Regions from separate parts of the Ralstonia sp. SA306 genome, predicted to be linked through region 2. Evidence: riboswitches for the same ligand, from Rfam matches in the RefSeq annotation. Region 2 holds a riboswitch; the other holds the start of a gene.
What was found. Region 2 has a riboswitch for cobalamin ahead of M1D44_RS21000 (HoxN/HupN/NixA family nickel/cobalt transporter). Riboswitches for the same ligand answer to the same signal wherever they lie in the genome.
Positions count from the first base shown of each region.

Region 1 (11,891 bases), on a different replicon from region 2:
CGTGCGCAAGGCCTACGGCGCGGGCCAGAAAGTGATCGTGGTCGGAGATCAGGCTGCGCTGCAAGCGTTCGACACGCAGTTGTGGACGTTCAGCCAGCTCGATTTCCTGCCGCACTGCGGCCTGAGGCATCCGCTGGCCGCGCAGACGCCCATCCTGTTGGCCGATGCATCCGAGCCGCTGGACGACGCGCCGCATCACGACATTCTGGTCAATCTGTCGCCTGAACCGCCGGCGCTGTTCGCGCGCTTTAGCCGGTTGATCGAGATCGTTGGCGATGACGACGCCGATCGCGCCGCTGCGCGCGATCGCTTCCGGTTCTACCGCGATCGCGGCTATCCGATCCAACATCATGACGTGGGGCGCGCATGACCGACGGACGCTATCCCGGGTCCCACGCGGACAACAACATCCCTGTTCTGACGGAAATTGTCGAATTGGAGGATGTGGCGCCTACGGCCGCGCCTGCCGCGCCGCTGCCCGCCACGACTGAAGCCGGCAACGTGGACGTCCCGCCCGCCCTGTGCGAGCAAGGCCTTGCACCCACTTCGGCCATGCCTCCCGAAGGGACCGATGCCGCCCGCGTGATGGGCGACGTGATGTGGCGTTTCCAGTCCGAGTGGCCGGCGTTGATCGAAGCGCAGTGTCGCGCAGCCATGGAATCACGCCTGTCACTGTTGAGCGAACAGCTCGCCGCTGACCTGACCCGCACGCTGGAGGCCCGCCTGATGGATTGGCTGGGCGCGGCGTTGGACGATGCGCTCGCCGCGCAGCAGAAGCCCCCGCAGCGCTGATCGCACAAAGAAAAACCCGCCGTCTGGCGGGTTTTTTGTTGGTGCTGCTCGAACTCAGTCCGTTACCGCGCCCTTGCTGGCCGTTGCTGCCAGTTTCGCAAACTTTGCCAGCACGCCACGCGTATAGCGCGGCGCTGGCTGCTTCCACGCGGCGCGGCGGCGGGCAAGCTCATCGTCTGGCACGTTCAACTGCAACAGGCGCTGATGCGCGTCGATGGTGATTGAATCGCCTTCGTGCACCAAGCCGATCGTGCCGCCCACGTACGCTTCCGGCGCGACGTGGCCGACCACCATGCCCCACGTGCCGCCCGAGAAGCGTCCGTCGGTGACAAAGCCGACCGACTCGCCCAGGCCCTTGCCGATGATGGCTGAGGTCGGGGCCAGCATCTCCGGCATGCCGGGGCCGCCCTTCGGCCCCAGATAGCGCAGTACGAGGATGTCGCCGGCCTTGATCTGGTCGCTCAGGATCGCGCTCATCGCGCTTTGCTCGTCGTCGAACACGCGCGCCGGGCCGGTGATGACAGGATTCTTCAGGCCGGTGATCTTCGCCACGGCGCCTTCTTCGGCCAGGTTGCCTTTCAGGATGGCGAGGTGGCCTTCCTTGTAGAGAGCTTTGTCGATCGGCAGGATCACGTTCTGATCGGCGCGCGGTTGGTCGGGAACGTGCGCGAGTTCTTCAGCCAGCGTTTTGCCCGTGATGGTGATGCAATCCCCGTGCAGCAGGCCGGCGTTGAGTAGCAGCTTCATCACCTGCGGAATGCCGCCTGCCTCGTGCAGGTCGGTCGCCACGTATTGGCCCGACGGCTTGAGGTTGCAGATGACGGGCACGCGCTGGCGCACCCGCTCGAAGTCATCGATCGTCCATTCCACCTCCGCCGCGTGGGCGATGGCCAGGTAGTGCAGCACGGCGTTGGTGGAGCCGCCGGTGGCCATGATCACGGCTACGGCGTTTTCGATGGATTTGCGCGTGATGATGTCGCGCGGCTTCAGGTCGCGGCGCACGGCTTCGACCAGCACGCGCGCAGATTCGGCTGCGCTGTCGACCTTCTCCTGATCGGGATTGGCCATCGTCGACGAATACAGCAGCGACATGCCGAGCGCTTCAAACGATGAACTCATCGTGTTGGCCGTGTACATGCCGCCGCACGACCCGCTCGACGGGCAGGCGTTTTTCTCGATGCCCTCGAAGTCTTCCTCGCTCATGCGGCCGGCGGTAAATTCGCCCACGGCCTCGAACGACGAGACGATGGTCAAATCCTTGCCCTTCCAGTGGCCCGGCTTGATGGTGCCGCCGTACACATAAATGCCTGGCACATTCGTGCGCGCCAGGGCGATCATGCCGCCTGGCATGTTCTTGTCGCAGCCGCCGATAACGACGACACCATCCATCCATTGGCCGTTGACGCAGGTCTCGATGCAGTCGGCGATTACCTCGCGCGAGATCAGCGAGAACTTCATGCCTTCCGTGCCCATCGACATGCCGTCGGAAATGGTCGGCGTGCCAAAGATTTGCGGATTCGCGTTGGCATCCTTTACTGCAGCCACGGCGGCATCGGCCAGCTTCTGCAGGCCCGAGTTGCACGGCGTGATGGTCGAATGGCCGTTGGCCACGCCGATCATCGGATTGTTGAAGTCGTCTTTCGTGTAGCCCAATGCGTAGTACATCGAGCGGTTGGGCGAGCGTGCCACACCTTGGGTGATGTGCTGCGAACGCTTGTTGTCTGGCATGGTGGTCTCCGTGGGGGCGGCACTATCGTTGTAGTCAACAGCTTGGCGCCCAGCATGCACTTGGAGAAATGGCGCGTCAAATATATTATTGATTGATTATTGATTCGAAAAATATATCAATCGCCGATATGGATCTGCGCCAGCTTCGCTACTTTGTGACCGTTGCCGAGGAATTGCATTTCGGGCGCGCCGCCGAGCGTCTTTCGATGACGCAGCCGCCGCTGTCGCAGCAGATTCGCGCGCTGGAAGACGAACTCGGGGTCACCCTGTTCCATCGCACGCAGCGCTCCGTGGCGTTGACGGCCGTCGGTGCGCGCTGGCTGGCCGAGGTGCGGCGTGTGCTTGCCGAGGCGAATGCGCTGCCCGGTCTGGCGCAGCGGCTGGCGCGCGGGGAGGTCGGCTCGCTGTCGCTGTCCTTCGTCAGCACCGCCGATTACGGCATCCTGCCCGCCTTGCTGCGGCACTTTCGCGACGCGCGGCCCGAGGTGCAGCTTCTGCTGCGCGAGGCCACCAGCGATGTGCAGATCGAAGCGCTCCTGGCCGGCGATGTGGACGCGGGTGTCGTGATCGCGCATCACGCGGGCTCGGTGCCCGGCGAGCTGGAATACCGCCCGCTGGTGCGCGAGCGCCTTGTGCTGGCGGTGCCCGCATCGCGCGCAGCGCAATGGGGCGTGGTGCCGGGCCAGCCCATTGCCTTGGCGGATGCGGCGGCCGAATCGCTCATCATCTTCCCGCGCCGGTCCGCGCCTGCGCTGTATGACATCATTACCGGCTATCATGCCGCGCACGGCGGCCGGCCAGGAGAATCTGGGGCCGCGATGCGCATTGGCCAGGAAGCCATCCAGATGCAGACCATCGTCAGCCTGGTCTCCGCTGAGATGGGGATTGCGCTGGTCCCGGCATCGCTATGCAACCTGCAGCGGACCGGCGTGGTCTATCTCGAACTTGCCGCGCCAAGCCCGTTCATCGAGACCGGGCTCGTGTGGCGGCGAGATGCGGCTTCGCCGGTGCTGCCGTGGTTCGTGGCCAGTGCCGAAGCCGTTGCCAAGCTGCAAGAAAACAACCAAACCTGAAACCCACAGGATTCATGCTCATCCATCCGCAATTCGACCCCGTCGCCCTGCATCTGGGGCCGCTCGCCATCCGCTGGTACGGCCTGATGTATCTGGCGGCGTTCATCATGTTCCTGTGGTTCGGCCGCCTGCGCACGCGCCAGCCACACATCGCCGCCGAAGGCTGGACCGGCCGCGACCTCGACGACATGCTCTTCTACGGCGTGCTGGGCGTGATTCTGGGCGGGCGCCTGGGCTACGTGCTGTTCTACAAGCCCGACTGGTATTTCGCCCACCCGCTCGACATCTTCAAGGTTTGGGAAGGCGGCATGGCCTTCCACGGCGGCTTCCTCGGTGTGGTCGTCGCGATGATGCTGTATGCGCGCATGCGCGGCCGCTCGTGGATGCAGGTGACCGACTTCATCGCGCCGATGGTGCCGTGCGGCCTCGCAGCGGGGCGCCTTGGCAATTTCATCAACGGCGAGCTGTGGGGCCGTGTGTCGTCGCCCAATCTGCCTTGGGCGATGATGTTCCCGCAGGCGCAGGGCGAAGACCGGGAGTGGCTGCTCTCGCACGCGCAAGAGGCCGTCACCAGCGGCGTGCAAGCTCTGTTCGACCAGTACCACATGCTGCCGCGCCACCCCTCGCAGATCTACCAGTTCCTCGGCGAGGGCGTGCTGTTCTTCATCCTGCTGTGGCTGTACGCGCGCAAACCGCGACCGATGGGCGCGGTGTCTGGCGCATTCCTGCTCGGCTACGGCGTGTTCCGCTTCATTGCGGAGTTTGCCCGCGAGCCGGATAACTTCCTCGGCCTGCTGGCGGCGAACCTGTCGATGGGGCAGTGGCTGTCGTTGCCGATGATCCTGATCGGCATTGCCATGCTGGTCTGGTCGTATCGTCGTGCAGGCAACGGCGAAAAAAGCCAGGCGCACGCCTGACGCTGCTATCGCACAAAGAAAAAGCCACCGAACTTCGGTGGCTTTTTTCATGGAGCGGCTCGCTGCTTATTTCAGCATCTGCACGGCACCGGAAACGGTCACCGTCACCTGGGCCTTGCCGCCCTCGATGGGCACCGGTGCCGAATCGTACGACGCCGGAGCCGCTGCCATGCGCATCATCGGACGCGGGCCCGGGTTGTTGCTGCCCTCGCTCACATGCACGTCGCGGATCGTGTAGCTCGTGTAGCCGAACAGCTTGGTGGTCGTCAGTGCTTTGTCGCGGAACGAATTCACGGCCTGATCGATCAGTTTGGCTTCCGCCGCCGAGCGTGCCTCGCGCGAGAGCGTGAAGTTCACGTTCTGCACCTGCATCTGGTTGGCCAGTTGGCCCGCCAGCTTGGACGCCGCAGCAAAGTCCTTCGATGTGATGCGCACTTCCGCACGGCCACGCCAGACGCTGATCTTGCCGTTGCGATCGGTGTTCGGATAGATGTTGAAGCCGCCTGTCTCTGCCTGTACGCCGGACGTGCGTTTTGCCTGGTTGATCACCTCATCGGCCTTTCGCGACAGGGCCGTGGAGATCGCGCCCGGGTCCGCGCCTTCCTGCTCGGCGCCCAGTGTGAGCGTGACGGTGTCGGTCGGCACTTCGGCTACGGCCTGCGCATCCAGCGACAGCACGCCCGAATGATTCGTTTCAGGAGCAGCTTGTGCGAAAGCAGTCGTCATGATTGCAGTCCCCAAAATGGTTGCGGCCAGGACAGATTTCATTGTGTTCTCCCAAAAAAGCAATGTGATGCGTCTGACTGGCTGTTACGCGCATCGTTCATCACGTTTGTAACAATTCCCCGCCGATGCCAACCATTCACTCAGGATCGCGCATCAATTTGGTGGTGATGTAACGCCACTGCGCAGGTGTGACTGGCGTGATCGACAGGCGGTTACCGCGTTGCAGCACCGTCATGTCGGCGAGCTGTTCCTGCGCACGCAACGTCGGCAGATCAATCAGCGCGCATTTGCGCACGAACTTCACGTCGACGAGCATCCAGCGCGGCGCTTCGGGCTTCGATGCGGGGTCGTGGTAATTGCTCTTGGCGTCGAACTGCGTGGGATCGGGATAGCTGGTCGAGCAGACTTCCGCCAGCCCCGCGATGCCGGGTTGCGGACAAGACGAGTGGTAGAACAGCACGCCGTCGCCGATGCGCATGCGGTCGCGCATGAAGTTGCGTGCCTGATAGTTGCGAACGCCGGTCCAGGGCAGCGTGCCTTCGGCGTGCAGCGTATCGATGCTGGCCTCGTCGGGCTCGGACTTCATCAACCAGTACTGGGTGGCCATCGTGTGGGGCGCGCGGGCGACGTGCGGGGAGGTGACGGTGTGCGCAGCATAGCAACACGGCCGCGGCCTCGCCATTAGCGGTGCGGTAATAGCGGGTGTATCGAGGATAGGCAAAGAAAAAGGCGGTAGCGCACATGTGCACTACCGCCCTTTGTTGGGTCCCCACCTTGGCCGCTAGACCCGCATCCTGAACCCAAGTGAGGTTCAGAGTGGCAGCGGAAGCCGCATTTTGGGTACATCACCAGCACAGGGAGCCCACGACTTGCGTCGCACGCTATGCACTGGAAGACGCGCTCGCCCACACGGCATATCCCGCACCAAGCAATGCTTATCGGTTCAAGGAATTAATGGCCATGGCGAACCAGGCAGGGAAACTGTCAGACGCATCATCACGCTGTGTTTCGAGCGCATGGCGATGCGTCTGAAAGATTCATCGCAGGCAACCGTTTTTCTCTACTCTATAGCCGCTAAAGCCTTATGCTGCAAGGGTTTGCGGGAGATTCCGGAAGCCATTGGGAGACACTATACACCCGTTCGCATCCGAACCCAAGCCCGGATGCGATCCGGTTACAAACACGTTTTGTACTGAGTCAAATGACTTCGCCGTACTGGCGCAGCGCCTCGTCAGTGCGGGCGTTCAGGTCGGCCAGTTTGGCGCGAATCGAGTCGATCGGCAGGGCGGAATCGGACGCGGCCTGGCGTTGCATCGACAGCAAATCCGACGCGATGCTAATGGCGGCCATCACGGCAACGCGCTCGATACCCTTGGTGTTCGAGCCGTTCTTGATGCGCGTCATCTGATTGTCGACCATGGCTGCGGCTTCACGCAGGGCCGCTTCGTTATCGACCGAGACGGCAAACTTGTAGGGCTGCCCGGCGATGTTCACTTCAATTTGCTTGCTGCTCATGCTTAGGTCTCCGAATGCGGGGCGGGGGCGGCCGTTGTTTCATCGGCGCCTGCGGCCTGGCCGAGGAGGTCAAGCTGGCGCGCGTCGGTAGCCGTGGGCAGCTTGTCGAGAATCGATTGGATGCGCAGTTGCGCTTCTTCGATCTTGGCATTGAGCACGCTGCGATCGGCGACCATCGCGTCGCGCTCGGTCTTGGAGGCATCGGCTTCCGCCTGAAGCCGCTCGACTTCGGCGCGCAGGCGCTGGTTCTCGGCGGCTAGCGCATCGGCGTGACGCAGCACGCGCGCGATCTTGCCGGCAAGTTGTTCGAGTTCGTTCAGCATTGGGTGTCAATCAGAATCGAGTGGGGGGATTTTAGCCGATCATGCGCGTCGCGCCTGTCCTCCATACGGATGCGCGAGTTGCGGCGGCATGAGGCGACGCAGCGGGCACAAAGGGCGAAGGGTGTGTTTTTACCGCGACTTGGGCGGGTTTAGCGTGCCTTTTCCGTTAAACTTCGCGGCGTCCTGGTGCCCGCAGCACCATCTGCAGTTAAACGGGAAGCAGGGAGCGCGCGCCCCAAGCGATGCGCCAACCTGCGCTGCCCCCGCAACGGTAAGCGAACGTCGCGTGTGCCTGCCATCTCGCCAAGAAGAAGATGGGTACCGCGCGGTCTGTCCATACGCCACTGTTCCTCTGGGAATGGGAAGGCGGGCAGGCCGCTTCGCCAGCCCGGATACCGGCCAGGACGGTGGATCTCAGAGCCGATGTGAAGCCCCGGAGGGAACCGCATCGAGATCCTGCTGCCAGTGACCTGCGGGGGAACGGGTCCGGCTGACGCTTCTTGTCTTTTCAACATGAGCTTGACTACAAAGCGGCCACTCCGAATGCCCCGGACGGCCATGCGCGCGCTTGCCAGCGCACTAACGGGGGTCATGGCAGGTGCAGTCGTGCCGGCCTGGGCACAAAGCAATGCACCGGCAGCCAGCACGCCAGTGGGTGAACTGAATCCGACGGTGGTGACGGCCTCGCGCAGCGAGCAGCCCCTGTCGGATGCATTGCCGCACACGACGGTCATCAGCCGCGCCGATATCGAGCGCTCGCAGGCGCCGGACGCGGTGACGCTGCTGCGCCGCGAGGCCGGCATCGAAATCGCGCAGAACGGCGGGCCTGGCACCAACGCCAGCCTTTTCATGCGCGGTGCCGGTTCCAATCAGACGCTGGTTCTCATTGATGGTGTGCGGGTGAGTTCCGCCACGCTGGGGGCCACGCAGATCGATCAACTGATGGCCGACCAGATCGATCATATCGAGGTCGTTCGCGGCAACGTGTCGGCGCTATATGGTTCCGACGCGATTGGCGGCGTGGTGCAGATCTTCACGCGCAGTGGCAAGGGACATGCCCCATTGGCCAATGCAGAGATTGAGTACGGCGCACGCAACACCAAGCGCGCGCAGGCGGGTATCAACGGCTCGCTGGGCGAGCGCGGGGATACGTCGTTCGCTGTGTCAGTGTCGGAGTTCAAGACCGACGGGTTCTCTGCAATCAACCCACTGCAAGCCAAGAATGCCAACCCGAACGACAACCCTTATACGAACAAGAGCGTGTCGGCGCAGTTGTCGCATCGCCTTTCCGCGGATTGGCAGGCAGGGCTGACGTACTTTCAGACCTGGGGCGACGCCAGTTACGACAGCGGTTTTGGCAGCTCGACCGATATCAACATTGCGCATAACCAGGTGCGGTCGATGTCGGCCTACCTGGATGGCAAGGTCACGCAGGATTGGAAGACGCGCCTGACGCTCTCGCAAGGCGACGACAAGAACGTCAACTTCAAGAACGCCGTACAGAACGGTCGCTTCAACACGCGCACCCAGCAGGCGAGCTGGCAGAACGATTGGGCGTTCATGCCCGAGCAGTTGCTCAAGGTGGGCTTGGAGCACGCGCAAACTACTATCGACAGCGATGCGTATGACGCGCCCACCCGCCGTGTCGATTCGGCTTACTTGGGCTACGAGGGCACGTTTGGCCCGCACCAGCTGCAGTTGAACCTGCGCCGTGATCGCTACTCGGATTTCGGTAGCGCCAACAGCTATTACGCGGGTTACGGCTTTGCATTCAACCCGCAGTGGAAGGCTGTGGCGAGCGTAAGCAACGCCTTTCGTGCGCCGACGTTCAACGATCTGTACTACCCCAACTACGGCAACCCGAATGCGCAGCCTGAGAAAGCGCGGTCGGTGGAAGGGGGAGTGGAATACAGCGGCGCGATCGGCCTGGTGCGCATGACGGTGTTCGAGACGGACTACAGCAACCTCATCACCTCGCAGTGCGATGCGGCGTTCAACTGCATCGCCGCCAACGTGAACCGCGCGCGTGTGAATGGGCTGGAAACCTCGTACCGCGGTGCGATCTATGGCGTGGATGTGCGTGCCAGCTTTACCATGCAGAACCCGCAGGACTTGTCGGCCACACCGAACCAGGTGCTGCCGCGCCGCGCACGGCACTTCGGTAGCGTGTATTTGGGCAAGACCTTTGGACCATTCTCTGCAGGTGCGGAATGGAACGCGAGCGGCGAGCGGCGCGATTCGTCGTTCTCGTCCAACGTAATGGGCGGCTATGGCATGGTGAATCTGATGGGGCGTTATCAAATCACGCCGGATTGGGCATTGTCGGCGCGCTTGGAGAATCTGTTCAACAAAAGCTACCAGACAGCGTATAGCTACAACACACCTTCGCGTGGAGTGTTCTTCACGCTGTCGTGGCAACAGCACGAACCGAAGCGATGACAACACCTGCACTGCGCGCACGCGGTTTTGCCTGGCGACTGTGGTCGCTGCTGGCGCTTGCGTGCGTGGCGGTGCTGGTAGCGTCATTGATGCTCGGCAGTGTGAAGCTGTCGCCCGCTGAAGTCTGGCGGGCCCTCTTCTTTGGCAATAGCGGTGGCGATGGCCTGGCTGCAGGCATCGTCACCGAGTTACGCTTGCCGCGTGCGGGCGCTGCATTTGCTGCCGGCGGGCTATTGGCCTTTGCCGGAGCGCTCATGCAGATGCTGCTGCGCAATCCGCTGGCCGATCCGTATGTGCTGGGCGTGTCCGGCGGCGGGGCAGTGGCGGCACTTACGGCGATGTTGTTTTCGCTGCCTTGGTGGGCAGTGCAGACAAGTGCTGGAGCCGGAGCCTTGCTGTCGATGGCGCTGGTGGCGGCGTTGGCGCGTCAGCACCTGTGGCGCGGCGAGCCCGGCGAGGCCAATGCCCGCTTGCTGCTCGGTGGCGTGGTGATGGCTTCCGGCTGGGTCGGCCTGATCACGCTTATCTTGACGGTGGCGCCCGAGAATAAGCTGCGCGGCATGATTTTCTGGATGGTCGGCGACCTCGGTGGCGCCGATCGTTATGCGGGTGCATTGGTGGCGCTTGTGGTGGCGGTGGCCGTGGTGTTGCCGCATGCGCGCGACCTGAACGTGCTGCTGACCGGTGAAACTCGCGCCCGCGCGCTGGGTGTGCCGGTGGCGCGTGTGCGCGCGTTGATCTACGTGGTGGCGTCGCTGTGTACGGCAGTGGCGGTTACGATTGCAGGCTCGGTGGCCTTTGTCGGCCTGCTGGTGCCGCACATGGTGCGCCTGGCGTGGACCCGCGACGTGCGCATCCATTTGCCCGCTACGGCGATGGCCGGCGGGGGCCTTCTGATGCTGGCCGACCTGATCGCCCGAACGCTGATCGCCCCAACGCAGCTGCCCGTGGGCGTGATCACCACCCTGCTGGGGGTTCCGACGTTTCTTTACCTGCTGATGCGGAGCGCGCGATGAGTTGGTGGCGCCGCCCACGTCCTGCACCGGATGCATTCGCGCACTTGGACGCAGCGCCGGAACTCGCGCTGCACGATCTGCGGGTGACCATCGATGGGCGCGTGTTAATCGAGCGGTTGTCGATGACGGCGACCGCGGGCCAGCTCTGGTGCGTGGTCGGGCCGAACGGCGCGGGCAAGTCGACATGGCTTTCCGTACTGGCAGGCTTGCGCTCGCCAGACGGCGGCAGCGTCACGCTCGATGGCGTCCCGCTTGCCGATTGGCCGGCGCTGGCGATGGCGCGTCGTCGCGCGTTTCTGCCGCAGACCTTGCATGACACCTTCCCCATCACCGTTTACGACGCCGTGATGACCGGCCGCCACCCGCATCTCGCGCGCTGGGAGTGGGAGGGCGACGCCGATGCCAGCGCCGTGGATGCAGCGGTGTCTGCGCTGCAGTTGCAGTCGCTGGCACAACGCGATGTGCGCACGCTTTCCGGCGGTGAACGTCAGCGCGTGGCGATGGCTGCCGTGGTGGCACAGGAGGCGCGCGTGCTGCTGCTCGATGAGCCCGTCGCGCACCTTGACCTGCATCAGCAGGTTGCCGTGCTTCGCCTGCTGCGCGAAGGCTGCCGCAAACACGGCTGGCTGGTCGTTCTGACCGTGCATGACTTGAACCTCGCACGCCGCTTTGCTACGCACGCGCTGCTGATGGACGGCGCGGGGCACACTACCTCGGGCATCGCGGCCGATGTGCTCACCGCCGAGCACTGTGCGTGCGCGCTGCGCACTCCTATTGCCGAGGTGGCCGACGGCTGCCATACGGCCTTGATTCCCGGTGATTCCGATGACGACTGAAGACAACGATGACGCGCTGAACGAACGCCACCGCTCGCGCATGCAGCGCAAGAAGGCCGTAGTGGATACCAAGATCGCCGCCGCCACCGACGTGCGCGGAGTGCTGCTCGTCAACACCGGTAACGGCAAAGGCAAATCCAGCTCCGGCTTTGGCATGGTGATCCGCGCCATGGGCCACGACATGCAGGTCGGTGTGGTGCAGTTCATCAAGGGAGCGATCCCGACGGGCGAGGAGCGTTTCCTGCGCCGTTTTCCCGAGCAATGCAGCTTCCACGTGATGGGCGAGGGCTACACGTGGGAGACGCAGGACCGCACGCGCGACATTGAAAAGGCGCAAGCCGCATGGGCCTGCGCGCGCGAACTCTTGAACGATCCGACCATCGGCCTGGTGCTGCTGGATGAACTGAACATCGCGCTCAAACACAACTACCTTGACGTGCAGACCGTGCTGGCCGATTTGCGCGCGCGTCCGCCGGCGCAGCATGTGGTGATTACCGGGCGCGGTGCGCCGCCCGAATTGATCGAC
Region 1 is NZ_CP096451.1:658,002-669,892, forward strand. Features, by position in the region: gene M1D44_RS03180 (DNA polymerase III subunit chi) at 1-370, shown strand, start outside; gene M1D44_RS03185 (DUF2486 domain-containing protein) at 367-792, shown strand; gene ilvD (dihydroxy-acid dehydratase) at 847-2,520, opposite strand; gene M1D44_RS03195 (LysR family transcriptional regulator) at 2,649-3,593, shown strand; gene lgt (prolipoprotein diacylglyceryl transferase) at 3,608-4,510, shown strand; gene M1D44_RS03205 (SIMPL domain-containing protein) at 4,577-5,278, opposite strand; gene M1D44_RS03210 (EVE domain-containing protein) at 5,373-5,843, opposite strand; RNA gene ssrS (6S RNA) at 5,999-6,218, opposite strand; gene M1D44_RS03220 (cell division protein ZapA) at 6,434-6,751, opposite strand; gene M1D44_RS03225 (hypothetical protein) at 6,754-7,074, opposite strand; cobalamin riboswitch at 7,242-7,492, shown strand; gene M1D44_RS03230 (TonB-dependent receptor domain-containing protein) at 7,618-9,513, shown strand; gene M1D44_RS03235 (FecCD family ABC transporter permease) at 9,510-10,529, shown strand; gene M1D44_RS03240 (ABC transporter ATP-binding protein) at 10,526-11,365, shown strand; gene cobO (cob(I)yrinic acid a,c-diamide adenosyltransferase) at 11,355-11,891, shown strand, end outside.
Region 1: it holds a riboswitch for cobalamin, as region 2 does, so the genes downstream of both, M1D44_RS03230 (TonB-dependent receptor domain-containing protein) here and M1D44_RS21000 (HoxN/HupN/NixA family nickel/cobalt transporter) in region 2, are expected to answer to the same signal.

Region 2 (11,891 bases):
GCGCGCACCGAGCCGTCTGCCAGCCGCTCCACGTTCTCCACCGGCACCAGCAGGTAATAGTCGGGGTCGGGCAGGCTGACCTCGACTTCGCTGGCGACCTCGCCGCGCAACAGCATCAACAGCGCAGCCTTGACCGCGGCCGTGGCGCAACTGCCGGTCGTGCGGCCGCGGCGCAGGCCATTGGGGGCCAGCGTGGCGAGATCGAAGGGGCGGCGGTGCGCTTCGCTGGTCACGGCATCTGATTCTGGCGGTGGACCTGATCGATTGCCGCGATCATCAGTGCGTTGATGGCCGACGCTGCCCACGGCGATCCGCCGCGCGTGCCACGGTTGGTGATGCGCGGCACCTGCAGCAGGCGGCGTAACTCGTCCTTGCATTCGCGCGTGCCGACAAAGCCCACAGGCAGTCCGACCACAAGCTGCGGGCGCCAGCCGTGCTCGCGCACCAGCCGCACCAGTTCCATGATCGCCGTGGGCGCATCGCCGATCGCCACGACGACATCGTTGCCGAACTTCTGCCAGGCACGCCGAATGCCCGCTGCGGACCGCGTAATGCCATGCGCCTCGGCCAGCAACCGGGTTTCCTCGTCGTGCACGCCGCACCATGTCTGCATGCCAAGTTGGTCGAGCACCGCACGTTTGAGCCCCGTCTGCACCATGGTCACGTCGGCGACGATGCGGCGGCAGCGCAGCAGCGCCCGGATGCCGGTCGTCACTGCGCCGGGGGAGAAATACAGGTCATCGACGATGTCGAAATCGCCGCTGGTATGCACCAGGCGCTTGAGCACGATCTGGTGATCGTCCGGCACGTCGGACCAGTCGCGTCCCTGGTCGATGATGCGCATGCTCTCGGCTTCGATCGGGTGCGGCACGTAGGGCGGCCATTCCGCAGCGGGAGCGGGGGCGCCCGCTGTTTCGTCCCGCCCGAGCAGTCCGCGTACCAGGCCGTGGTGAGCCTGCTGCGGCGTGCCGACCTGCTCTTCAAAGCCGACGATCTGCACACGGTATTTGCAGAGCGCGCAGTTCATCGTGGCCCGGCCTTCGATGCCCTCTGCTGCGCGCTCCAGAAACACATCGGCCACATGCGGGTGCGCACCGAGATAGCCCGCCTTGACCACCTCGAGTTCCGGGTGGCGGGTTGCCAGATCGTCGGCCGCGGCGTAGATGCGCTTGACCAGTACGCCATCAAACAGAAAGTAGGGCAGTACCACGACGCGCTTGTGCCCAAGCAGCGCGGCTGCTTTGAGGCCATCGGCCACCAGCGGCCGGGCAGTGCCTGAATAGCAGACGAACGAGGTACCGAAGCCGAGCCCTTCCTCGATCATGCGCGCAACCTTGGATATCTCCGAATTCGCATCGGGGTCCGAGGTGCCGCGTCCGACAACAACCAGACAGGTATCGGCGCGCGCCACGGTGTGCCCCGAGAGCGCTTCGGCCTGGATGATGCGCTCCCGGCAGAGCTGCAGCAGTTTGGGGTGCAGGTCCATCGCTGCCCCGAAATGGAAGTCGACACCGGGGTGCGCCTGCTTGAGTGCGAGCAGTTCGCTAGGCATGTCGTTCTTGGCGTGCGTGGCCGCAAGCAGCACGCCGGGCACCATCACCACGCGCCGTGCGCCATTGGCGATGACGGCGTTGACTGCTTGGTCGATGGTTGGCGTAGCGAATTCCAGAAAGCCATGCGCAACCATGCGGCCACCGGCACGCTCGCGCAGGAGCGCGACCAGCGCCTCGAATTCGCCCACGCCGTCGGGGTCGCGGCTGCCGTGTCCAGCCAGGACGATGGCGTAGTCAGTGGCGGTGTTAGTGGTCGCGCTCATTGCGTCTCCGGCGGTGGCTCGATCTGACTGGGGATGGGGTTCATGGTGCGGATCAGCATGATGCTCATGTCGGAGAAGCGCTGATGCGCGCACTCGGCCAAGGTGCCGCGCCATTGGGCCTCGGCTTGCGTGAGATGCTCCCATACCTCCACCGGCTGCTGCGCGGGGATGCCGTTTTCGAGCAGGTACGCGGCGATGTGCCAGGGCATGAACGAACGTGCCTCGTCCCAGGGGCAGGGGATCACGATGGCGTTGCGCTGGTCTTCAAGCACATGCACCAGATGGCGTTTGAACGGTGTCAGATCACCACGGCGGTGGAAGGTGATGAAGGTTGTCTCGTCAAAGCACACCTTGGCGCGCGACGCCAGGATTTGCGCCGACGAGATGCCGGGGATGGTATCGACCGGATGGCCGCACGCCCGCTCGACCCGCTCCAGATATTGGAAGCCGCTGAAGTGGATGTCGCCCATGAACACGACCACGCATTTCTTCCCGGCGTGATGCAGCTGCGCCACCTTGTCGAGCTGGGCGACCTGATCGCGGTAGCCCATCAGCACGACTTCGGCGCTTTGAGGAATCAGCGCCTGCACAACGTTGACGACGGCATTGAATCCGGCAACGACGTCGGCGTTGCGAATCAATTCGGCGGAGCGTTGCGGCAGGTAACCGATATCGCCGGGGCCGGCACCGATGCAGATGATCATTGCGTTTCCTTATGTTGTGTCGCCGCAAGGCGCGGCACGTCTCTGGCCAGCCCGACGGTTGAGCCGATCACAAGCAGCGCCGGGCTGCCCAGGCCGGCCGCCGCAACATCGTCGGCCAGGCGCGCCAGCGTGCTCAAGACCTGCCGCTGCTCTGGCCGGGTGCCGTGCTGGATCGCGGCGGCCGGTGTGTCGGGCGGCATGGCTTGTTGCAGTTGTGCGCTGATGTGCGAGAGGTTTGCGATGCCCATGTAGATCACCAGCGTCATGCCGCTGCGGCCGAGCAACGGCCAATCGGGTTCGTCATTCTGGAGGCTGTGGCCGGAGACGAAGATGGCACCGTGCACATGATCACGATGCGTGAGCGGGATGCCGAGTGTGGACGGCACCGCGAGACCGGCCGTAATGCCGTTGACCGCCTCCACTTCGATCCCGGCGGCAAGCAGGGCTTGCATCTCTTCGCCCCCGCGCCCGAAGACGAACGGGTCGCCTCCTTTGACGCGGGCAACGCATCGCCCTGCCAGCGCTTCGTCCAACATGCGGCGTTCAATGTCGGCTTGCGGGGTGGAGGCACCGCCGCCGCGCTTGCCGACGTGGATCACTTCGGCTGTTTTTGGCGCGAATTGCAGCACCTCCGGGTTGGCCAGATCGTCGATCAGCACGACGTCGGCAAGCGCCAGGCGGCGCACCGCCTTGAGCGTCAGCAGCTCGACATCGCCAGGACCGGCGCCGATCAAGTACACCTTGCCACGCGGGTTCATCGCGGCAGCCTTTCGCGGATGGTCAGCCGCAGTTGCTCACCGCTGATCTGGTCCAGGGGTAGGCAATCTGCATGCAGCGCTTGCGCGAGCTCGTGGGCGCGGCCCAGGCGCACGAAATCCTGCTCAGTGTCCAGAACCAGGGCTGGTGTGCCCCGCGCTGCCAGACTCTGGGCCGCATCGAGCGATTCCTGCCACGGATCGGCGCTCTCGTTCAGAGCGATGTTGGCGCGTCCGTCGCTGAGCACCACCAGGAGCGGTGTGGCGCCATCGTGCTGTGCCAGCGTGGACGCGGCCAGATGCAGCGCATGCGCCAGCGGCGTCCTGCCGCCGGTCGGCAGCTCGCGCAGAGCCAGTTCGGCCAACTCGACCTGGCGGGTGGGCGGCAGCACCAGCTCGGCACGCTCGCCGCGAAAGCAGATCACGGCAACCTGGTCGCGGCGCTGGTAAGCGTCTTGCAGCAGGCCGAGCACGCAGGACTTGACCGTCTCCATGCGCCGGCGTGCCGCCATTGAGCCGGAGGCATCCACCACCAGCAGGATCAGGTTGGACTGCTGACCCACGTGCACCTTGTCATGCAGATCGGCGCGGGTCACCTCAAACTCGGTTGGGTTGCGCATCAGCGCGTGACGCAGCGTGGCGTCTACCGCAAGCTGGTTCGGGGCTTGGCTTGGCACGGCGCTGATGGCTTGGCCGCGGCGGGCACCCACGATACGGCTGCGCCGGCCACTGGCCTCATGCGCCTGCATTGCAACCACGTCGATGCGCCCGATCGCATCCGCTGCGGCGGCCATAAACAACCGCTCGGCTGCGCTATTGGATTGCGGTGCGTTGTCAACGTCATCGGTGCGGTTGTCCGCAAGTTCTGACTCGGCTGTTTCGCCGTCACCCGTTGCGCGGGTGTCATCTGCCGGGGCGGGCGGTTGGGCAAGCTGCTGCTGTTGCTGCGTCAACGCATCCAGGCGCTCGCTGTCCAGGCCGCTCTGCTCGAAGGGCTTGCGCCGGCGGCGGTGCGGCAGCGCCAGCTCGGCGGCTTCGCGCACGTCTTCGGCAGTGACCACGTCGCGGCCGTTCAGCACGGCAAGCGCGCGCGCTGCCTTGTGGATCACGATATCCGCGCGCAGGCTCGCGACCTCGAATTCGCAGCACACCTGGCTGATAAAGGCGAGCAGCGAGTCGGGAAGCCGCACGCTGGCCACCTGCTGTTGCGCGGTGCGAATGGCCGCGCGCAAAGCATCGGTTTCCGGTTGCCACGCGGCGATGAATGACTTCGGATCGGCCTCGAACGCGAGCCGTCGACGCACCACCTCGGCGCGTACGGCTGGGTCGCGCGGCGCGCTTACCTCCACCATCAGGCCAAAGCGATCCAGTAATTGCGGGCGTAGGTCCCCTTCCTCCAGATTCATGGTGCCGAGCAGCGTGATGCGCGCCGGATGGCTGATCGCCAGACCCTCGCGCTCCACCGTGTTGCGGCCCATGGCAGAAACGTCGAGGAGCACGTCGACCAGGTGGTCGGCCAGCAGGTTGACCTCATCCACATACAACAGCCCGCGATGGGCAGCGGCAAGCAGACCGGGCTGGAAGGCTTTCCTGCCGTCTTTCAGGGCGCGTTCGAAGTCGAGGCTGCCGAGCACACGGTCTTCCGTTGCACCGAGCGGCAGGTTGACGAACGGCACGGGTGCACTGGCGATGTCGCGCGTGCTGTCCTGGCATACGCTGCATTCGGCCAGCGGGGCTTCCGGCTCGCAGTTGAACGTGCAGCCGGCCACGCGCTGGATCGGCGGCAGGACATCGGCCAGACCGCGCGCGGCCGTGCTCTTGGCGGTGCCCTTGTCGCCACGGATCAGCACGCCGCCCAAGGTCGGGTCGACCGCGCACAGCAGGAGCGCACGCTTGAGCTGCGCCTGGCCGACGATGGCGGTGAACGGGTAGTGGTGTCTCATGGTTTGCGGGCTGTTGCGTGGCCTGGTGTGCGAACCTCTCCGCGCGCTTCGAGCATGGCTTCACCGTGCAGATGCAGCGCTCGCAACGCAGCAAGGGTTTCCGGTTTGGGTTGGGCCCACAACTGGCGCTGTGCGGCCTCAAGAAGCCGGTCGGTAATGGCGGTGAGTGCCCAGGGATTGCTTTGGGCAAAGAACTGCTGCATTTGCGGTGCAAAGGCATAGGTTTCGGCCACCTGCTCGTACACCCAGTCATCCACGACATGGGCGGTGGCGTCGTAGCCGAACAGGTAGTCGACCGTGGCCGCCAGCTCAAGGCCGCCCTTGTAGCCGTGTTTCATGATGCTGGAGATCCACTTCGGATTGGCCACCCGCGCGCGGAAGACGCGCAGGACTTCTTCCTTCAGCCCGCGTACGGCGGGGTTGTCCGGCTGATGGCTGTCTCCAAAGTAGTGGCGCGGCTGGCGTCCGGTCAGGCTGCGGATGGTGGCGATCATGCCGCCGTGGTACTGCAGATAATCGTCGCTGTCGAAAATGTCGTGCTCGCGGTTGTCCTGATTGTGCAGGGCCACTTCGACACCCGACAGACGGTGCCGGAAATCGGCACGCGCATCGGTGCCATCGTCTGCGCGACCGTAGGCATAGCCGCCCCAGTTGATGTAGGCCGTGGCGAAATCGGCGTCTTCCTGCCAGTTCTGTTCCTGGATCAAGGGCAGGATGCCCGCGCCGTACGTTCCCGGCTTCGAGCCAAAGACGCGATAGAGCGCGCGCTGCTCGGCACTATCGCCCTGCAGTTGGCGGAACAAGTCGTGCTTGAGGTCAGCCAGGTAGTGCTTGCGCAGGAAGTTCTGTTCAGCCGGCTCATCGAGCCTGGCGACCATGTGCACGGCTTCGTCCACCAGGTGGATCAGGTGCGGGAACGCGTCACGGAAGAAGCCGCTGATGCGTACCGTCACGTCGATGCGCGGGCGGCCCAGTTCGGACAACGGAATCGCCTCGACACCGGTCACGCGCCGGCTCTCTGCTTGCCAGCGGGGGCGCACGCCCAGCAGGGCGAAGATTTGGGCGATGTCATCACCGTGGGTGCGCATGGCGCTGGTGCCCCATACGCTGATGCTGACTGACTCAGGCAACCGGCCGGTCTCCCTGCGATGACGCGCCAGGACTTCGTTGGCCAACTCCGAGCCGACACGCCATGCTGCCTGCGACGGCAGGCTGCGCGGGTCCACCGAGTAGAAGTTGCGGCCGGTTGGCAGCACGTGCGCCATGCCGCGAGTCGGTGCGCCACTCGGCCCGGCGGGTACGTAGCCCCCCGCAAGGCCCTTGAGCAGGTTGTCGATCTCTTCCGAGGTGCGTGCGAGATTGGGCACCAGTTCGCGGCAGACATAGGCCAGGGTCTGCCGGATGGCTTCGATGCCCATCGTGCCCGGCAGCACATCGGCCAGCGTCGCGTCGATCGCGTTGGCATCGAAATGGCACGCGGCCAGCCTGGCCACCAACTGCCGGCCGAGAGCGGTGATCGCGTCGAATGCATCGGCGCGGGTGACGAGCGTACGCGCGGCGAGTCGGGCGAGCGTGGGCGGAATGCTATCCAGCCGGTGGCCCTTGTCGTGCTGCAACGCTGCCCAATCGATGTCGAGCGCGGCAGCCACGCCGGCCGGCAGCCCTGGAACCGAGAGGTTGGGCAGGCGCACCAGCGCACAGACCATGTCGATCAGTGCATCCCCGGCCGGAACCTTGCCCAGCACGTGCAGGCCGTCGCGTATCTGTGCCGCGCCCAGTTCACACAGGTAGCCATCGATGTCCTCGATCAGGTGCGCGACGTCAACGCCCTCCATCTGGGCCAGCGTCAGCGGTACGCCGTCTTTGTTCAGCGTTGTATCCCACGTGTGGCTGTGGTCGTGGTGGTGATCATCATGGTCATGACCGTGGCCGTCATCGTGATGATGGTGGTGATGACCGTGGCCGCCATGGGGGTGATGTTTCTTACCGGTGGGCATCAGCCGGTGCTTCGGCACGGCTGTCTTTTTGCCTGCGGTTGGCATCGGTCGGTACTTGCCGGCGGTGGCCGCTTGTGCACTGGCGTGCGCGGGATGGTCATGGTGACCGTTCTCGTGGCCGCGCATTGCGGCCAGATCGGTGTCGAGCTGAGCTTCCTTGATCAGGTCCCAGATCTGCTGCTGCAGCAGGGGCAGCTTGGCAGGGTCCAGCATTTCGACCTGGTAGTACTCGTCCACCAGTTGCGTCAGTTGCGCCAGCGGACCATACGTGTCGGCGGTGGTCATCGGTGGAGTGAGGTGGTCAACGATCACCGAATGCGCGCGGCGCTTGGCCTGCGACCCTTCTCCCGGGTCGTTCAGGATGAACGGGTAGAGCATCGGCATGTCGCCCAGCAGCGCATCCGGGAAGCAGTCCTGCGACATGCCCACGCCCTTGCCTGGTAGCCACTCCAGCGTACCGTGCTTGCCAACGTGAACAATGGCGTCTGCCTGCCAGTCATCACGCAACCAGCAATACAGGGCGTAGTAGTGATGTGTGGGCGGCAGGTCGGGCGTGTGGTAGATCGCATCCGGATCCATGCCGTAGCCGCGCGGCGGTTGCAGTGCGACGAAGGCGTTGCCGTATTCGATGCCGGCAAACACGAGTTTGCCCTCATGAACGTAGGCGCCACCCGGCGGCTCACCCCAGCGCTCGCGCATTCGTTGCTGTAGCACGTGCGGCAGTTGGCCGAACCATTCGGCGTAACGCGCTGTGGGAACGGTGGCAATGGCGTGCCGGAGTTGATCGGCGCTCAGGTAGGCCTCGTCGTAGGCGCCGCGGTCGATGAGGTCGTGGATGAGCGCATCGCCCGACTCGGGCAGGCCTTCAATGCGGTAGCCCTGGGCCCGCATGGCGTGCAGCAGGGCAAACAGCGAGGCCGGCGCATCCAGGCCCACCGCATTGCCGATCTGCGACGCCTTGCTGCTGCTGTTGGTGAAGATGAAGGCGACACGCTTGTGTTCCGGCAGCGTGCGGCGTAGCGCGACCTGGCGTGCCACCACGCCGGCCAGCCGGCGCATCCGGTCAGCCAATGGCACGTAGTGGGTCTCGCCCCGCATGTCGCCCTGACTGTCCTTGAATGAGACCGGTACGCCCACGATGCGGCCATCGAACTCTGGCAGTGCGACGTTCATCGCGGTATCGAGGGGGTTGAGGCCACGTTCGGACGCTTCCCACTGGGCCTGCGTCATGCTGCTGGCAATGGCCTGGATCACTGGGACGCCAAACTGTCCGAGTGCTGCCACCGACCAGCCAGGCAGGGTCGGGCCATCCGCGCTGACGTCGCCCATCGCGAACGAGGTAGTGTTGATCAGTGCGTCGATGCGGCAGGCTGCATCGGCAACAAACAGCCCCAGTGCGGCGGGTTGGCCGGAAGCATCCAGCGCGCGTAGCGACGCGGTGTAGACCGGCAGCGCGTTGAGGCCACGTTCGGCCAGCATATCGACGAGCATGTCGATAAAGCGGGTATTGCCGCTAAGCCAGTGAGCCCGGTAGAACGTAATCCCGACCGTCGGCCACTGGGGGTTGCAGGCCGCGGTATCGGCGGCCCAATCGGCCAGCGTGGTCTGCAGCGGCAGCGCGGGGTGGTAGATACCGTGCTCGGGGAGTGCCGCCGGCGGCTGGTAACCGAAGCCGGTCATCAACAGGCGGTCGGACAAGCAACGCAGCAATTGCGCCATGTTGCCCACGCCGCCAGCCTGGAGGTAGGCCGTCACCTCATGCTGCAAGGCTGGAGGGACATTGCACAGCGCTGCCAGCTCGGGGTCTGGCTCGCCGGTGCCGCTGACGACAATCAGCGCCTGGTGGTGCGTCGATGCGGCTTTGAGCAGCGCATCGAAGCCCGGCACGTCATGCGCGCGGCCGAGCAATCGCACAACGACCACGCGCGCTTCAAGCAATGTGGTCGCAAGCAGCATGTTCATGCGGTCAGCGCTGTCGATGGTCTGCAGGTTCACCGCTTCGACCGCAGCGAAATCACCGGGGAGGGCGGCACGCGCACGGACCAGCGCGGTCAGGTCAGTGCCGGCGTGACTGAGCAACACGACACGGGGCGAGATGTTGCCTGTCATGCTTCGGCCTCCGGTTCCACGTCGCCAACACCTAGGCGGTGAAAGATGAGCGGCTCGACCGGGCAGTCGCCCGCAAGGTGCTCACTGACAATGCGGCCGATGGCGGCGGCGTCCACATTGCGATACCAGATGCCGTCCGGATACACCGCCATGATCGGTCCCTGCTTGCAGACCGCGAAGCAATGGGTGCGGGTCCGCTTGACGCGCAAACCGTCGCACGCGTCGATTGCTTGGCCAAGCACCTTGAACATGTCTTCTGCTGAGGCACCGTTGTCCGTACAGCGCGGGCCCGTACACATCAATACATGCCGATCGTGCGTTCTCATTGCGGGCCGCCTTTCATCAGTGCAGGGGAGGGTAGACGGTCGTAGCCTTTCCACTGATAGATGCCTGCTGAAATGGCCCAGCTCAGGATGAAGAGACCGATGGCCAGATAGCCGAACTCCGCCAGTCTTTCATTGAGTACGGAAACCCATGCCCACGGCCCGTCGTGCAGGCTCAGGCGGTTGGCCACCAGACCGAGCGCCTCGATGGAGCCGATGACGAACGCCATCAGCACCGAGGTCAACGTGATCGTGATGTTGTACCAGAGCTTGCGCATCGGGTTGACAAAGGCCCAGCCATAGGCGCCGACCATCAGGATGCTGTCGAGCGTGTCGATCAGGGCCATGCCTGCGGTGAACAGAACGGGGAAGACCATGACCGACAGGAATGGGACGCCCTTGGGCGTCTGGGCCGCTGAGATTGAAAACAGCCCGATCTCCGTGGCCGTGTCGAACCCGAGGCCGAACAGGAAACCGAGCGGAAACATATGCCAGCTCTTGGTGACCAGCCGGAACATCGGGCGAAACAGCCGCGCCATGACGCCATTGCCGGACGTCAGCGTGTCGATGTCTTCGTCACGGATCGCTTCTCCCTTCCTGAAACGGACGAACTGTTTCCACACCGCACAAAGAATGAAGAGGTTGGTTGCCGCAATGACAAGCAGGAAGAGGGCGGAGATGGCCGTCGAAATGCCACCGCCGCTTTCCCTGAATGCGCCAAGACGTGCACCCATGGCGGAACTCGCGGTAACAACGACGAACACCGCCAGCACGATCAACGTCGAATGTCCGGTGGAGAAGAAGAAACCCACTGCGAAGGGGCGTTGGCCCTGCTGCACCAGCTTGCGCACCACGTTGTCGATCGCGGCGATGTGATCGGCATCGACTGCATGGCGCAGCCCGAACAGGTAGGCCAGTAGTGCGGTACCAAGCAAGCCGGGTTGTCCGGCAAAGGCGGTGAGCGCCCATGCCCAGGCCAGTAGGTTCAGTCCAATGAGTACTGCCAGCAGGCTGACTGGCGTACGGGACGGGGAGGTTAAACGGCGCGAGAGCGGCGATGCCACGGAAGGCCTCTTTGCGAGATGCATCGCCGCGAGACAGGACAAAACGGCTTGGCCGCTTTTCGTATCCCCCAGTACACCCCGCCCGGATTGACCCCACGTCGACAAGAGATGATGGCCGGTCTCCTGGCTTGTGCGTCATCACCGCGCATCGCCTTCCCGGAACCCTCCGGTGGCACTTTGATACGGGCTCGTCACTTACAGTTGCGGGGGCAGCCACGGCTTCACACCGTGTTCCCGTTTCACCCTTCAAGGGCACCATCATTCGTCGCCGGATCATACGCGATGAGGCTGGGCATGTGAACATCGCGCAGCGCGTAGTCATGCGCGTGAATCTTCCGTACATCCGCGGCTGGTGCACCTTGGCCGGCCGTCGCTTCCTTGGCACCCAGAAACCGGCGTCAGTCATGATCTGGCGCACCGTCTCGGTGGCCAGCACTCACGCAGCTTCTAGGCCGCCAGCTTCAGGCCGAAATCCGCATAGCTGTCCCGAATCAGCCCGCGCATGCGTAACTCCAGACCGGGCGGCAGTTGGTTGTTGGCCGGTCGGCCTGGATGTCGGTTCTGCAGACCCGCTGCACCTTGAACCTGATAGCGTCGCAACAAACGCAACGCTTGACGGGCGCTCACACCAAGCCGGGCAGCAGCAATCCAGTCTTGAGGTGCCCATCCGTGAGCGCCTGGAGGTTCTTCGGTCGGTCGAGCACTCGGACATTTGGACTTGGCTTTAACCGGACATCACAACCTGGCTCTAGCACCTAAATTCCCGCATAATTTGTCTTATGTAAAATAAAGGAGGCTTGCAGATAACGCAGCGGCGACATGCAGACGCTGCAGTGCTCCTGGCGGACGGAAGCAATTTTGTTCACTTTCGTGAGGTAGCCCTATTCACTCGTTGGCCAAATACTGCCCAAGAGCTGACCGCATGCACCTGTGATCGGTGCCAGCGTCGGCTGACCCCTGAGGAGCCTGGTGAGTTGCAAGAGTGACTATCGCTTGACCACTCCTGCGGCGTCAATTCTGTCTTTGGTGACGGCAACGTGGTTAGTCTCGACCTGTGCCAGCGCTGCGTGAAGGAACTGCTCGGAAAATGGTTACGTACAGGACAGCCGAAAGACTTGTGAGGAAGGGGGCGACTGCAACTGTGTAGCGAGGCATCACAACTGAACCTTCATGGCATAGC
Region 2 is NZ_CP096452.1:974,410-986,300, forward strand. Features, by position in the region: gene cbiD (cobalt-precorrin-5B (C(1))-methyltransferase CbiD) at 1-233, opposite strand, end outside; gene M1D44_RS20970 (precorrin-8X methylmutase) at 230-1,816, opposite strand; gene M1D44_RS20975 (cobalt-precorrin-7 (C(5))-methyltransferase) at 1,813-2,520, opposite strand; gene cobA (uroporphyrinogen-III C-methyltransferase) at 2,517-3,278, opposite strand; gene M1D44_RS20985 (putative cobaltochelatase) at 3,275-5,218, opposite strand; gene M1D44_RS20990 (cobaltochelatase subunit CobN) at 5,215-9,324, opposite strand; gene M1D44_RS20995 ((2Fe-2S) ferredoxin domain-containing protein) at 9,321-9,650, opposite strand; gene M1D44_RS21000 (HoxN/HupN/NixA family nickel/cobalt transporter) at 9,647-10,711, opposite strand; cobalamin riboswitch at 10,808-10,986, opposite strand; gene M1D44_RS21005 (hypothetical protein) at 11,159-11,338, opposite strand.